One region of the Bacillus sp. BSL6 genome, then DNA from elsewhere that is predicted to be linked to it. Evidence: predicted binding sites of a transcription regulator. Region 1 holds the regulator's gene; each other region holds the start of a gene.
The links. Region 1 encodes LexA, which represses DNA repair genes until DNA is damaged. Its sites were predicted from a motif close to CGAACATATGTTCG; they were not measured.

Region 1 (5,647 bases):
AATGATATTGAATCAAAATCAAATTGTAACTTTAAACATCCTATTAACAAGTGATATACATGGTACTGTTTATCCAATTCACTACCAAGATAACTCTCCAGCAGAAATTGGTTTAGCTAAGATTTCTACTCTTATAAAAAAAGAACGGTCCCAAAATAAAAACGTTCTTTTAATTGATAACGGTGACTTCATACAAGGAACACCATTTACTTACCATTACGCTACATATGAAAAAGATAAGAAAAACCCAATGTCATTAATAGCAAACTATTTACGTTATGACGCTGCAGTGATTGGGAATCATGAATTTAATTATGGAATGGATGTATTAAACAATGCTATTTCTACTGCAAACTTCCCATATTTATCAGCAAATATTTTAGACAAAAGCAGTAAAAAACCTTATTTCGGGAAACCATATATAATAAAACATATTGAAGCAAATATAAAAATTGCTATTTTAGGGGTGACAACGCATTATATTCCAAATTGGGAACAACCCCATCACATTAAAGACTTGCAATTTGAAGATGCGTTAGAAACAACAAAAAATTGGGTTTCTTACATTCACGAACATGAGAAACCAGATTTACTAGTCGTAGCGTATCATGGGGGATTTGAACGCGATTTACAAACTGGAGAACCGACTGAAGTTTTAACAGGCGAAAACCAAGGGTATGCTATGTGTCATGAAATTGAGGGCATAGATATTTTATTAACAGGCCATCAGCACCGAGAAATGGCTCAAACAGTGGGTACTGATGTAACAATTTTACAGACTGGATGTAATGGACATTCAGTTGGAAAAGTAACTGTAACATTTGAAAAAATAAAACAAGAGTGGGTAAAAAAAGAGAGTTATTCAGAACTATTAACTGTGCAAGAAATCGAGGCAGATCCAGATGTTCTTTACTTGGTAGCCGATTATGAAGAGAAAACACAAAAATGGCTTGATCAACCTATTGGAACCATCCACGGTGACATGCAAATTTCAGATGCTATGCAAACTCGTTTGCAAGACCATCCTTTTATTGAATTCATAAACAAAATACAGATGGATATAGCTAATGTTTCTATTTCTTGTACAAGCTTATTCCATAATACATCTCCAGGTTTCCCGAAATATGTAACAATGCGTGACATCGTTTCTAATTATATTTATCCAAATACATTAAAAGTAATTAGAATAACTGGAGCAGATATAAAAGATGCTCTCGAACTCTCTGCTTCTTATTTCACATTAAAAGAAGATGGAACCATCATCGTAAACCCTAGCTACATAGAACCAAAACCGCAACACTATAATTACGATATGTGGGAAGGAATTTCGTACGTATTAAACATTTCCAAACCAATTGGCGACAGAGTAGAATCTTTACAGCATAAAGGCACTCCTCTTAATATGAGTGAAGAATATGACGTCGTTATGAATAATTATCGCGCGAGCGGCGGAGGGAACTTCTTTATGTTTCAAAATAAGCCCGTAATAAAAGATATACCAACAAATATGTCTGAACTTATCGCTAACTATATATTGAAGCATAAAAAGATAGAAGCAACAGTCAATAACAACTGGAAAGTTATTAAATAAATAAAAAAAGATGGGCTTCGCCCATCTTTTAGTTTAATTTTGCATTATCTTGCTTTTTTAAAGCTTTTAATTTCGCCGGTGTAACATCAGTACCTTGTTCGTTAACGACTTTAATTCCTTTTAGTTCGTTTAACATATTTTGACGAAATCCTTTTAAATATTGTTCACGTAGCGATTGACGCTCACGTTGTTCTTCTTCAGTTAAACCTTCAGCTTTTGCTTTTTTCGCTAAGAAGTTAATGCGTTCAACGAGTTCGTGACTAAGCATCTCGAATCCCCCTTCTACTCAAAACTGATTATTATCATACAATAGTTACTCTTCTTTATCAAGCAATTGCTTTGTATACTCTACATATCTACGATGTACCGTCGCTTTTGAAACATTATGACCAAAGCCACGTAGTGTTGCTGCAATTTCTTCGAAAGTAAGTTCACTCTTACGCAAACGTACAATTTCCTCAATTGGCACTTCTTTCTTCTCTCGTCCTACACTTAAATGACGATTCTTTAAATTATTTTCTGGACGATAGCCTTTTTCTACTGCTCGTTGCATACCACGTTTAATTTTTAAATTATGAATCTTTCTTTGATACTCTTCAACAATACCAATAATATCTAATACCATTGAATCAGAATCCGACAATTGCAATTCACCATTATGTGTATGCGTATATACTTTTATTCCTTCTTTATGTAAACAGTGCATTAACGCAATCTTTGCATTCCCCCTACCAAGGCGCGTTTCATCTTGTATAAGTAGCACATCAATTTGTTCGTCTCGAATTGTATCTAGCACTTCTAATATACCATCACGTTCAATTGTATAGCCACTAGCCTGCTCTTCAATCACCTTAGTAACATTCATTTGATAGCGCTCCGCTAAATGCAATAATTCATCTTTTTGACGTAATAATGATGTTTCTTGCGCTTCTTTTGTTGTACTCACACGCGCATAAATAATTGCATTCATTATGAACCCCTCTTTCTCACTATAATTTCCCTTTAGTGTAACATAAATTCGCCTTTTGTTCGAACTTATGTTTGTAGAATGTTTTTTCACATGTTATACTTATTAATAAGAAAAATGAAAGAAAACGAGGTGTTAGAAAACATGGAAAAGTTAACGAAACGCCAGCAAGACATTCTCGACTTTATTAAGCTAAAAGTACAAGAAAAAGGATATCCACCTTCCGTACGTGAAATTGGTCAAGCAGTCGGCCTCGCTTCTAGTTCTACAGTGCACGGACATTTATCAAGATTAGAAGAAAAAGGATACATTCGACGCGATCCAACAAAACCACGCGCAATTGAAATTTTAGGTGAAGACCGAATGGATACAGAAACACAATCTGTTATTCAAGTTCCAATTGTCGGGAAAGTTACTGCTGGATTACCAATTACAGCAGTCGAAAGCGTTGAGGAACACTTCCCTCTTCCAGCTAGCATTGTCGCAGGAGCAGATCAAGTGTTTATGTTACGTATTTCTGGAGATAGTATGATTGAAGCTGGTATTTTCGATGGAGATTTAGTTGTTGTTCGCCAACAACAGTCTGCATATAATGGTGAAATTGTAGTCGCTTTAACAGAAGATAATGAAGCAACTGTTAAACGTTTCTATAAAGAAAAAGACCATTTCCGTCTACAACCGGAAAACTCTTCATTAGAACCTATCATTTTAAAGCAAGTGTCAGTTATCGGTAAAGTAATTGGCGTATATCGTGATTTACATTAAGAATATAAAAGAAGATAATTACCTTATTTATATAAGGTAATTATCTTCTTTTTTTGTATTTTGATAGATTTTCACACATTCTATTTCTTACGAACGCGTTTCAATCGTCACATCGCCCGCAGCTGTTTTACCGCTAATCTTTTTACTCCCATTACCAATCGTTACGTCTTTATTTTCTTCATTAAAAATTGTTACATCCCCGGCAGCACTTTGCCCAGTAATTACCGCATCTTTTGGTTTTTCCGATAAAGTAATATTTATATCTCCCGCAGTTGAACTTGCTTCTAGATTGTACTTAGAATCATGATCTAGAATATTTATTTCCCCACTGGTCGTTTTTGCAGTCACTTTCCCTATTACTTTTTTAAAGTTTACTTCACCAGCTTTTGTAGATCCCTCCACATTCTTAGCCGTTACATGTTTCAAATCCACTTCTCCAGTAAGTGTTCTAGCACTTACACGGTCACTTTTCACATCACTTATTTCAATTTGTCCAGCAGATGAATTTACTTTTACATCTTGGTAAGAGCGTTCAGGCACAAGGAGAGTCAATGTAGACGTTTGAAACCTAAAATCGTAAAAAGAAAAATCAAATGAAGCACCTTTTTCTCTTTCTCCAATGATTTTTAATGTGTCACTATCTTCAGTAATACGAATCTCTTGTTTACGCGCATCTCCTGATTGCTTTACATAAAAAGAAGCGTCAGGAGATTTTTGGACAACAATATCCCCGACATCTAACTTAACTTCTATATTTTTTAGTGTTTCGTTTTTAATTATATCTTCTTTGTTTCCTTTTTCTGCAGTTTGCACTGCTTTTTCATATGTTTGTGAAATTCCTATTACTCCAATAATGATACAAGCGATCGCTACTAACAATATTTTTTTCATCATCTACTCTCCTTTTATCATTTTGAAGTTCCATATGACATAACGTACACATAACCTTTTAAACCACTTCGTACTATAATAAGCGATAATACATAACAACAAACCTATCCCAACAAATGTTATACTTACGAATACATCTAACCATATAAATGTACCCATAAATACTTTTCCAATTACGAAAAATGGTGTCACTACACTAGCAATCCCACCGACCCAAAAAGAGAATATAAAAGCGATAATTGCAACTAACGGGCCTAATACAATAATGAAATTAAACAAACTAAGTCCAATCGCTGCCATAACAGCTCTTGTCACATTTGAAGTTGACGGATCTTTTTTCATTTCATCAAATCGATACATCGCAAGTAATTCTTTTGCAATTACTTTCGGAGAGCCAAGACCCTTTATTATTTCCGATTCAGTTTTCCCCTCTTCTATCCCAAACTGAAAATGCTCTTCATAATCAAATAAAATATCTTTCCTCTCTTCGTCCGGTAACTTTCTAAGATGACTTGATAATTCCTTAAGAAACTGTTCTTTACTCATCCCATTCCACCCCTTCAATAATTTCTTGTACACCTTTCGCAAAATCACGCCACTCTGTTACTAACAAATTCAGTTGCGTTTCCCCTTGCTCAGTTAGTTGATAATATTTACGAGGCGGTCCCTCCGTAGATTCTTTTAAATACGTTTGAAAATATCCTTCTTTCGTTAAACGACGTAATAAAGGGTATACTGACCCTTCCGATATTAAAAATTTATTTGAGATTTGCTGAACAAGTTCATAACCGTAACAATCTTTACGTTTCACAAGTGCCAATACACACAGTTCTAACACACCTTTTTTAAACTGAACGTTCAAGTGCAATCCCCCTTTCTCATTCCAGTACTGTTCAATACACGGTACCTGGCATATCCATAATATACCACTCGATATTGTTTATTGCAAGGTACTCATTTGTATTTACTACCTAAATTTAAAAAACGCACAAATAAAAGCCCTAATAATGTCCTATTATAACTGACCATTATTCGGGCTTTTATTCGATTCGAACCGCTTGCATACAAAACTTCATTCACTCTTTCTCCTCTAAGAACCAACTTCCATTTGTGCCCCTAATAAACTTCGGAATACACCTTTTCTCTCTTTAGCCAATTGATTAAATTCACCTTTTTGGACAATTTCACCTTTTCCTAAGACAATGACTTGATCTGCATTGCGTATAGTTGATAAACGATGCGCAATCACAACAATAGTCATTGTTCCTTTCAATCTTTCTATTGCTGATTGGATTTTTACTTCATTTTCAGCATCTAATGCACTTGTAGCTTCATCTAATACTAAAATCGATGGCTTTCTTAAAATAGCTCGAGCTAATACAAGTCGCTGACGTTCACCACCTGAAAGCCTCACACCACGATCTCCAATCAAT
Region 2 (5,647 bases), on a different contig from region 1:
TCCGATTCCAGCTGCCGAATCACGAATATATAAACCAATACGATAAGACGATTCTCCACTGTCTTTTTGTGGTGTTAATTTAGTGCGGATATGCTTTCCATCCCTTAACAAAACGAGATTAAGCGGTTCGCCTGTTTCCCCACTATTATGAATAAATGGTGCTACATCACTCATTCTTTCAATTGTTTTACCATTAATTTCAGTAATCATATCTCCAATTTGCACACCAGCTGTTTCACCAGGAGATACTTTCCCTTTTTCAGTTTGAATTAAATGATGGCCTACAACAAGTACCCCTTTTGTGTTTAACTTTACACCAATTGATTGTCCACCTGGAATAACTTTGAAATCTTTTAATACTCTCACATTTACTTTTTTCACTGGAAAACCAGCAAGCTGAAACACCATATCTGCTTCACCATTTTGATGAGAATTTACCATAAGTCCTTGTTTTTGTTCATTTGAACTTACTGTAAACACATGACGATCTGTAGATGAAGCTTGAAACACTGGTAATGAAGCTATTTCTGATTGTTGTCCTTCAAAAACAACAAGTTGCTTCGGAGATGAAATAAACGTCCGAAGCGGTTTAAAACACCCAATAAAAACTAAAGAAACAAGGAGAAAAATACCTATTATTTTGCGAAATCTTTCTAATTTCAATTTGTTCACTCTCCTCGCTCCTACCCCACATTCAGCCTTTTGGCTTCACTTTTTAATCTCTCCTTGCAATGCTTTATTTATAACCGGAAGAATTAAGAAATCATCATTTGAGAAAAAAAGCTATCCATTACTGGATAGCCTCTGCTGTCTGTTTAAAATGATGCGCTTGCGTAAGTAATTCTTTCGCATGTTCTGTCGTTAAATCTGTAATTTCCACACCAGAAATCATTCGAGCTATTTCTGTTACTTTATCCTCCATAGTTAAAACGGTAACTGATGTAATTGTTCGATCATTTGCTACTTGTTTTCGAATAAATAAATGCGAATCCGCCATTGAAGCTACTTGAGGTAAGTGCGTAATACAAAGTACTTGTGAGTTTACTGATACTCGATAAATCTTTTCCGCAATAGCCTGTGCGACCCGGCCACTTACACCAGTATCCACTTCATCAAAAATAACAGATGCAACACCTTGATGCTTAGAAAAAATGCTTTTTAAAGCTAAAATAATACGGGATAACTCTCCGCCAGAAGCAACCTTTGAAAGTGGTTTTAGCGGCTCACCCGGATTTGTTGAAATATAAAATTCCACATGATCGTAACCATCCGCTGTAAGTCTTACCGGTGCTCCCTCCACGAGAGGCTCTTCTGCATTTCCTTCTCGCTTCATAATTCTCACTTCAAATTTTGTTTTTTCCATATATAATTCTTTTAATTCCTGATGAATGGCATTTGTAAGATGCTCTGCAAGTTCATGACGCATATTACTTAACAACGTTGCTTCTTTCAGAATAACACTTTCTAATTCCTTCAACTGTTTCTTCGTCGTTTCAATATGAACGTCTTTATTTTCAATCGTAAAAATTTCTTGTTCAATTTTATCAGCATACGCTAAAATCTCTTCTACAGTATTTCCATATTTTCTCTTTAGCATACGAATTTCATTTAAACGCGTTTCAATTTCATCTAAGCGATTCGGATCATATTCCATCATATCGAGCTTTTCTCTTAGTTGATAGGCAACTTCTTCTAATAAATAATAACTATTGGCAATGGAATCATGATTTTCTTGATACACTTCATCTAAATGTGTAATACTCTCCATTTGTCCCATTGCGCTTCGTACATTATCTAACCCTTGTCCGTCAGCACTTAACGAGCGATACGCGTCACCTAATGCTTTATAAATCTTTTCGAAATTAGAAATTTGCAATCGTTCTTCAGTTAAGTCATTTTCTTCATCTATCTTTAAATCCGCTTTACGGATTTCTTCATGCTGAAATTGAATTAAATCTAAACGATGTGCCATTTGTTGTTCATTTTCACTTAACGATTTCAACTGTTTTTTTAATTTCTCATAGTCAGCATATACGTTTTGGTATATCTCTAATTGTTTAACGATACGCTCTCCATCAAAATGATCGAGCATAAATAGATGACGTTCTTCATTCATTAAGTCTTGCGTTTCGTGTTGTCCATGAATATCAACAAGTGTTTTTCCAATTTCTTTTAACACACTAAGGGTAACTAGTTTTCCATTTACACGACATACACTTTTTCCGTTTGCAGCGATATCACGCTTCAAAATAATCATGCCGTCTTCTATTTCTATATCCAACTCTTCTGCTTTTTCAATACATGGATGCTTATCATCTTCCACATAAAATAGCCCCTCTATCTCAGCTTTTTCTGTTCCGTATCGAACAAATTCTGCTGAACCACGGCCACCTACAAGTAAACTAATCGCATCAATAATAATCGATTTTCCGGCCCCTGTTTCACCACTTAAAACCGTTAATCCTTTTTGAAAAGAAATATTTAATGCCTCAATAATAGCAAAGTTTCTAATCGATAATTCCGATAACAATGCCCCATTCACCTCGTTATAAACTAATCCCCTATGAAGGGCTTTTCTCAGTTCTTTATTCAAATAGTCATACTATATGTTTGTATGTATAAATTACTTTTCTAACCGCTCCATTGTACCAAACATTTGTTTTACGGGTCAATCCACCTATTTCCTAATTTTATTCAAAGAAAATATTATATTACAATTAAGAATTCACGTTTTTAACCAATAAAAATATCCTGTTCACTTTCCACTTTACAGAGGAAAGCAAACAAGATTTTTTGTTACAGCATATTTAAGAAACGATCAGAGACAACACCTGTATCTTCAGGTGTACGGCAAATAATTAAGCAAGTGTCATCACCACAAATGGTTCCGATGATCTCATCCCACTCTAAATGATCAATAAGTGCTCCAAGTGAATGAGCGTTACCAGGCAATGTTTTTAGCACAAGCATATGTCCTGCCGTGTCTAATTTTACAAATGAATCCACTAGATTACGTTTTAATTTTTGTAACGGGTTAAATCGTTGATCTGCTGGCAAACTATATTTATAGCGACCATCATGTAATGGCACTTTCACTAAGTGCAATTCTTTAATATCGCGCGATACTGTTGCTTGCGTTACATTAAATCCCTCATTACGTAAAATATCAACTAATTCATCTTGTGTTTCAATTTCTTTGTTCGCAATAATTTCCCTGATTTTAATATGGCGCTGACCTTTATTCATACATTTGCACCTCACACTATCTCTTACCATAGTTTAAACATTGGTATACTTCACTTATTTATGTTAACTTATAATTCGTTACTTGTACACAATTGTTTTTACAATCATTATACAATTACAACAAAAAGAGGAACAACATATGTTATTCCCCTTTCCCTTTTTGTTTTAGGACATCATGGGCCTCTGTAACTACTTGCTCAACAGAAACTGGAGAATGATTTTCGCCATTCTCACGTTCACCATGCCATTTCAGATGAATTAAAAATTCAATGTTACCATCCCCGCCCGTAATTGGTGAGAATGTTAAGCCTTCTACGTCGTATCCTTCTTTTATAGAAAAGTCGACAATCATTTCTACGACAGCCTCATGTACTTTTCGATCACGAACGATACCCTTTTTACCAACTTGCTCTCTTCCAGCTTCAAACTGCGGTTTAATTAACGCTGCTACATCCCCATTCGGCATAAGCATTGTTTTTAAAACTGGCAATATAAGTTTTAATGATATAAACGAAACATCGATACTAGCAAATTGCGGTAAACCACGTTCTAAGTCTGCTGGTGTTACGTAACGGAAGTTCGTTCGTTCCATTACGACAACACGCTCATCTTGACGCAATTTCCACGCAAGTTGATTGTACCCTACATCTAATGCATAAGATAATTTCGCTCCATTTTGAAGCGCGCAATCGGTAAAGCCACCAGTTGATGAACCAATATCTATCATAACTTTATCTTGTAAATCAAGATGAAATGTCTCTAATGCCTTTTCAAGTTTATAACCACCACGGCTTACATACGGCATAACTTGCCCCTTCACCGTAATCTCTGTATCTTGTGGGATTTTCTCCCCTGGCTTATCCAATCTCATCTCATTCGCATATACAAGGCCGGCCATAATGGCGCGTTTTGCTTTCTCACGTGTTTCTATAAGCCCTCGCTCTACTAATAGTACATCTACTCTTTCTTTTTTCGCACTCATTTGTTACGCCCTTTTTTGTTTTGATGGAATCATTGTATGAATACGGTCTACAACAGCATCTGTCGTTAAACCGATTTCTTCTAATAATTTTGTTACACTACCGTGCTCTATGAAACGATCTGGAATACCCATTCGTTCAACTAACGCACTATGGTACCCGTTCTCAGACGCAAATTCAACTACTCCTGTTCCAAAACCACCAATTAAGCAAGCTTCTTCAATCGTTAAAATTGGTATATTTTTTCCTAAGAGATCATGTAAATATGCTTCATCCATTGGTTTAATGAAGCGAGCGTTCACTACTTTCACTGAAATACCAGCCTTTTCAAGACGCTCAGCCGCTTCCATTGCCATTGGTATTGTCGTACCAAATGTTAAAATAGCTGCTTGTGTACCTTCTTTTAACGTTTCCCATGAACCGATTGGAATCGCCTTTAATTCTTCATCCATATGAACGCCAAGTCCATTACCTCGCGCATAACGTAATGCGATTGGTCCATCTTCATATTGCATCGCCGTGTATACTAAATGTTGCCCTTCATTTTCATCTTTTGGCATCATAAGTACCATATTCGGCAAGTGGCGTAAGAATGAGATATCAAATACACCTTGATGCGTTTCACCATCTGCTCCTACTAAACCAGAGCGATCAATTCCGATGAAAACATTTAAATTTTGGCGGCATATATCATGAACAACTTGGTCATAAGCTCTTTGTAAAAATGTTGAATAAATCGCTAAGAATGGTTTCATACCTTGCGTTGCCATACCCGCTGCCATTGTTGTAGCATGCTGTTCTGCAATACCTACATCAATCATACGATCTGGGAATTCTTTTTGGAATTTCTCAAGTTTCGATCCAACAGGCATTGCAGGTGTAATTGCAACGATACGCTCATCCGTTCTCGCTAACTTAAGTACTGTTTCACTAACAACAGCACTCCATGCTGGTGCAACTTCTTTCGGTTTAACGAAGTCACCTGATTCAATTTTATAAGGTCCTGTTCCATGCCAAGTGCCAATAACATCACTCTCAGCTGGTTTGTAACCTTTTCCTTTTTTCGTAATAACATGAACAAGCACTGGGCCTTTTGTTTTCTTTGCATATTGCAACGTTTCGAATAACTTTTCATAATCATGTCCATCGACTGGACCTAAATATGTAAAGCCTAACTCTTCGAAAAAGACACCAGATACTAGTAAATATTTAAGACTATCTTTTATTTTCTCTGCTGTCGCAGCAACTTTCCCACCGACAGCTGGAATTTTCTTCAAAATATACTCTAGCTCATCTTTTACCCAATGGTATTTTCCTGCGGTACGTAGACGTCCAAGCACATTATGAAGCGCACCAACGTTTGGCGCAATTGACATTTCATTATCATTCAAAATAACAATCATGTCTGTTTTTTCATGTCC
Region 3 (5,647 bases), on a different contig from region 1:
TTTATACAAATTACAAAAAGCGTAAGTACAAAGAAGAGGAACTTCCCGATATAGATGAGCGAGTAAATGAAAATATAAAGAAGCATGTAAACGTCTCATTTGTATTCGCATTTCTTATGCTTATTGTTTATATTGCTACGAGTAAAGCAATAGGCAGGGCTGTTATACCTGTGCAAGAGATATTTATAATATGTAGTTCCTTATTTGCAGGTAGTCTCATCATAGGAGTGGTGATAGGAAAACGAGCATAGCGATAGGAGGAATGAAAAATGCAGGATGAGTTTGAGAGATTTCAGTCAGATAAAGCGTTTAAATATTTAGGGTTGTTTTTAGCGATTAGTTTAGCCATATGGAGTTTGTACAATTTAATAGTTTACGGAAGTGCTGGTATGCCGTTTGTGTTATTTGTACTAGGGCAGTTTGTTTATTTCTTTGTGAACTATTGGCCGAAATGGAAATATAGAAATAATAAAGAGGCTGATCATGTATGAGTAAGCAAGATGTTATAAGGTTTATAGGAAGTTTATTTTTAGCGGGTCTTATTTTAAATGCGAGTTTAATAATGTTAAGTATTTCGTGGAGAACTATTTTCATATCGAATGTAGCGCTAGTTATTTTATATGGAGTTTCAGAATATAAAGAACAGAAGCGTTTGAAAGAAGAGGGAGTGCCGTCGATTGATGAGCGTGTTGTGAATAAGATGAAGTCATATTTTACGATTTGTATGATAAGCTTCGTTTTTTTGTTCATTATGTATCTTTGCGTAAATAAGTATTTAGATAGGCCAGTAGTACATGTAAATGAGTTATTATATATTGTTATTTTTGGTTTATTAATAAGTATGGCATCAACGAGTATTTTCGCAACAAGGGATAGATAGAAAAAGGGGAACTGGGATGGGATTACCGGTGTTATGTGTCGCTACAGTCATATTTGCGCTTCTTTGGGGAATGCAAAATTTTTCTCGTAATCCAGTGCCAAGCATTTGTATTGTGATTGGTACTGTAGGTTTATCGTATTATTTATTACTATTAGCTCATTATCATAAAACAGCAACGAGCGTTGTTGTTGGAGCACTTATTTTATTTTGTGGGCGTGCTGTACACAAGGGGTTATTTCCATAAAAGCTGTTTATACAAAGAGTATAAACAGCTTTTTGTATTTTTTTACAAAAGGCTTGAAAGTTACGTAACGTCATCTTTTATAATGAAGGAGAAGAGGTGATGGTAGTGATTTCAATTCAACAATTGACGAGAGAAACAGGGGTTACGGTACGTACATTACGTTATTATGATCAAATAGATTTATTAAAGCCGAGTGGTAAAACAGAGGGTGGACATCGGTTATATAGTGAAGCGGACGTTATTCGTTTGCAACAAATTTTGTTTTTAAAGGAAATGGGATTTTCTTTAAAAGAAACTGCGAATATGTTAGTAAAAGGTGAGCTCGATTTAAAAAATTCGCTTGAAAAACAACTTCGGTTTGTACAGGAAGAACAAAAGAAATTTAATCGAATGGAGAGTGTTTTACAAGCAGTTGTTTATTCGGTAGATGTGGAAGGAGAACTCGATTGGAAAGTTATGTTTGAACTGATTCAGCTTTCGAAGCAGTCTTCTCGTATACGTGAAATATTTCAAAATGAAGTATTTTCAAAGGAAGAACAAAAATTGCTTCATAATTTACCAAACATGAGTAAGGAAGATCCGAATGTTTTAGAATGGGTAGATTTATTAAAGCAATTCCGTACTTTTATGAAAGACGGTAAAGAAGTAGCTAGTGATGAGGTACAAGGGGCAACGAAGAAATTAATACAGAAATGTTTAGAAATGGCTAATGGTGATGAAGCGTTTTTAGATAAGTTATGGGAAGTTAGAAAATCGAAGGAAGATTCACAGAAAATGAGCATGTATCCAATTGAAGAAGAACTTTTACTATATATGGATGAAGCTTTTCGTATCTATGATGAAAAGGAGAGGGCTAAATGAGTATGCTCGCAGAATATCGTTGGTATTTTTTAATTGGGGCAGAAATTGTATTTTGGTTATCGGCTATCGGTTTCTTTTTACTCCGTTACGGATTTCGTTTGAAAAAGGCGAGTTTTATTATGGGAATTGTGCTACTCGTAAATGAAGTGTTTATTTTAAGTTTAGGGGTAGTGGATTACTATCAAACAGGAAAGTTTTCTAACTTTCAAATCATTACTGTAATCATTTTATTGTATGCAGTCTTTTATGGGAAAAAGGATTTGAAGAAGCTTGATATATTTGCGCAAAAGCTAGTTGCGAAATGGCGGAATGAGCCGGCGCCTATTATAGAAGAACAGGTAGAATTAACAGGTATGGCTTATGCGAAGCAGGAAATAAAAAATTGGGTAGTGCACCTTAGTTTGTTTGTTGTTGTGCATATTTTCTTTTTCTTTCTGTACGGTCTTGCCCCGGTTGAACAATGGCGTAATTGGTTAGAAACGGGAATTGTTTTAAATAAAGCAGCGAGTCGGGTTAGCCAAGTTTGGGCGATTATACTTTTAGTGGATACAGTTATTTCATTTTCATATGTTCTTTTTCCGAAGAAGGAGAAGGAGAAAGAGAAGCTACTTTCTTAGAGGAAAGTAGCTTTTTTAGTATACCGATAGTTTGTATAGGAGAGGATGACAGTAGGAAAAAGAGCTGATTTTAAATGAAGTGGAATCTTAATCAGTGTGGTGCTTACTGTTTGTTCATGCGGAAGAAGATTTGATAAGGAAGGAAGTGTACTCTCCTTCCTTTTTATATATATATTGTCGAAAACTTTACCGAATATCTGTTCGTTTTTTTTAGGTTTTTTATGGGCATTCGTGGTAAAATAATAATACAGATTTTTATGAGGAGGTCGGATTTTCTTGGAACGTCAATTTGAAATTGTCTCAGCGTATTCCCCGCAAGGTGATCAGCCGGTAGCTATAGAGAAGCTTGTAGAGGGAATTAATAGTGGAAAGAAAAAGCAAGTGTTGCTTGGGGCGACAGGAACGGGTAAGACATTTACGATTTCAAATGTCATTAAAGAAGTGCAAAAGCCAACGCTTGTCATGGCTCACAATAAAACGTTAGCAGGACAGTTATATAGTGAGTTGAAAGACTTTTTCCCGAATAATGCAGTTGAATATTTTGTTAGTTATTACGATTATTATCAGCCAGAAGCGTATGTGCCACAAACAGATACGTTTATTGAAAAAGACGCACAGATTAATGATGAAATTGATAAATTACGTCACTCAGCAACGTCTGCATTATTTGAACGGGATGATGTAATTATTGTTGCGAGTGTTTCATGTATATATGGTTTAGGTTCTCCGGAAGAATACCGCGAGCTAGTTGTTTCACTTCGAGTTGGTATGGAAAAGGATCGCAATCAATTGCTTCGTGAACTTGTTGATGTGCAGTATGGGCGTAATGATATTGATTTCAAGCGTGGTACATTCCGTGTGCGCGGAGATGTAGTTGAAATCTTCCCGGCATCACTTGACGAGCATTGTATCCGAATTGAGTTTTTCGGTGATGAAATTGATCGTATTCGCGAAGTAAATGCTTTAACGGGGGAAGTATTAGCAGAACGTGATCATGTAGCAATCTTCCCAGCATCTCACTTCGTTACACGTGAAGAAAAGATGAAGGTCGCTATTGAAAATATCGAAAAAGAATTAGAAGAGCGTTTAAAGGAATTAAATGATAACGGTAAGTTGTTAGAAGCGCAGCGTATAGAACAGCGTACACGTTATGATTTAGAAATGATGCGTGAGATGGGCTTTTGTTCAGGTATTGAAAACTATTCCCGTCATTTAACACTTCGTCCAGCGGGAGCAACGCCGTATACGTTATTAGACTATTTCCCGGAAGATTTCTTAATTGTTATGGATGAGTCACACGTATCAGTGCCGCAAGTAAGAGCGATGTATAACGGGGACCAAGCGCGTAAGCAAGTGCTTGTGGATCATGGATTCCGTTTGCCATCAGCTTTAGATAATAGGCCGCTCACATTTGATGAGTTTGAAGAGAAAACGAATCAAGTTATTTACGTTTCAGCAACGCCAGGACCGTATGAATTAGAGCAGTCGCCAGAAGTAATAGAACAAATTATTCGTCCAACAGGGCTTTTAGATCCGCCAATTGATATACGACCAATTGAAGGGCAGATAGACGATTTATTAGGAGAGATTCAAGATCGCATTGCAAAAAATGAACGTGTATTAATTACGACTTTAACGAAGAAGATGTCAGAGGATTTAACAGACTACTTAAAAGATGTAGGAATTAAGGTGAATTACCTGCATTCTGAAGTGAAAACATTAGAACGTATTGAAATTATTCGGGATCTTCGCCTTGGTAAGTTTGATGTTCTTGTCGGTATTAACTTATTACGAGAAGGATTAGATATTCCAGAAGTATCACTTGTAGCGATTTTAGATGCTGATAAGGAAGGATTCTTGCGTTCAGAACGTTCATTAATTCAAACAATTGGCCGTGCAGCACGTAATGAAAACGGCCGCGTTATTATGTACGCAGATCGTATAACGAGATCGATGGGAATTGCAATTGAAGAAACGAAGCGTCGTCGCACTATACAAGAAGCTTACAATAAAGAGCATGGTATTACGCCAAAAACGATTCAAAAAGGTGTGCGTGATGTAATCCGTGCAACGACAGCTGCTGAAGAGACAGAAACATATGAAGCAACGCCAGCTAAGAAGATGACGAAAAAAGAGCGTGAAAAGACAATTGCGAAGATGGAAGCAGAAATGAAAGAAGCAGCAAAAGCGTTAGACTTCGAGCGTGCAGCTGAATTAAGAGATTTACTATTAGAATTAAAAGCGGAAGGGTGAAAAGAGTGAGTAAGAGCAAGGACTTTATTGTTGTAAAAGGTGCTAGAGCACATAACTTAAAAAATATTGATGTAACCATTCCGAGAAATCAGCTTGTCGTTGTAACAGGATTGTCTGGTTCAGGGAAATCCTCATTAGCATTTGATACGATTTATGCAGAAGGGCAGCGCAGATACGTAGAATCGTTATCTGCGTATGCACGCCAGTTTTTAGGGCAAATGGATAAGCCGGATGTAGATACGATTGAAGGCTTATCTCCAGCGATTTCAATCGATCAAAAAACGACAAGTCGTAATCCACGTTCAACTGTCGGAACGGTAACAGAGATTTATGATTATTTACGTTTATTATTTGCGCGAATTGGTACGCCAATTTGTCCAAATCATGGCATTGAAATTACATCACAAACAGTAGAGCAAATGGTAGACCGTGTTCTTGAATATCCTGAGCGTACGAAATTACAAGTGCTAGCTCCTATCGTTTCTGGCCGTAAAGGTGCACATGTGAAAGTGCTTGAAGATATTAAGAAGCAAGGATATGTTCGTGTACGTGTTGACGGTGAAATGCTTGATGTGTCTGAAGATATTGCGTTAGATAAAAATAAGAAGCATTCCATTGAAGTTGTAATAGACCGTATTGTTGTAAAAGAAGGAATCGCAAGCCGTCTTGCAGATTCTCTTGAAAGTGCATTAAAGCTTGGCGGGGGCCGCGTGTTAATCGATGTTATGGGAGAAGAGGAGCTTCTATTTAGTGAACATCATGCTTGTCCGCATTGTGGTTTTTCAATTGGAG

Region 2: recN (DNA repair protein RecN) is a predicted target of LexA. The motif match lies at 2,650-2,663, and genes of this name have one in related genera.
Region 3: uvrB (excinuclease ABC subunit B) is a predicted target of LexA. The motif match lies at 2,793-2,806, and genes of this name have one in related genera.

What each region holds. Positions count from the first base shown of each region.
Region 1 covers NZ_JAVGCW010000010.1:30,483-36,129, reverse strand. Annotated here, with positions in the region: gene RCJ96_RS24100 (bifunctional metallophosphatase/5'-nucleotidase) at 8-1,591, shown strand; gene RCJ96_RS24095 (DUF896 domain-containing protein) at 1,620-1,859, opposite strand; gene RCJ96_RS24090 (YneB family resolvase-like protein) at 1,905-2,561, opposite strand; gene lexA (transcriptional repressor LexA) at 2,703-3,323, shown strand; gene RCJ96_RS24080 (DUF4097 family beta strand repeat-containing protein) at 3,411-4,217, opposite strand; gene RCJ96_RS24075 (DUF1700 domain-containing protein) at 4,218-4,760, opposite strand; gene RCJ96_RS24070 (PadR family transcriptional regulator) at 4,753-5,076, opposite strand; gene RCJ96_RS24065 (ABC transporter ATP-binding protein) at 5,305-5,647, opposite strand, start outside.
Region 2 covers NZ_JAVGCW010000001.1:646,999-652,645, reverse strand. Annotated here, with positions in the region: gene spoIVB (SpoIVB peptidase) at 1-672, opposite strand, end outside; gene recN (DNA repair protein RecN) at 791-2,530, opposite strand; gene argR (arginine repressor ArgR) at 2,797-3,246, opposite strand; gene RCJ96_RS03640 (TlyA family RNA methyltransferase) at 3,389-4,228, opposite strand; gene dxs (1-deoxy-D-xylulose-5-phosphate synthase) at 4,232-5,647, opposite strand, start outside.
Region 3 covers NZ_JAVGCW010000006.1:29,270-34,916, reverse strand. Annotated here, with positions in the region: gene RCJ96_RS19270 (hypothetical protein) at 1-251, shown strand, start outside; gene RCJ96_RS19265 (hypothetical protein) at 270-491, shown strand; gene RCJ96_RS19260 (ATPase) at 488-880, shown strand; gene RCJ96_RS19255 (hypothetical protein) at 897-1,124, shown strand; gene RCJ96_RS19250 (MerR family transcriptional regulator) at 1,224-1,985, shown strand; gene RCJ96_RS19245 (hypothetical protein) at 1,982-2,602, shown strand; gene uvrB (excinuclease ABC subunit B) at 2,879-4,855, shown strand; gene uvrA (excinuclease ABC subunit UvrA) at 4,861-5,647, shown strand, end outside.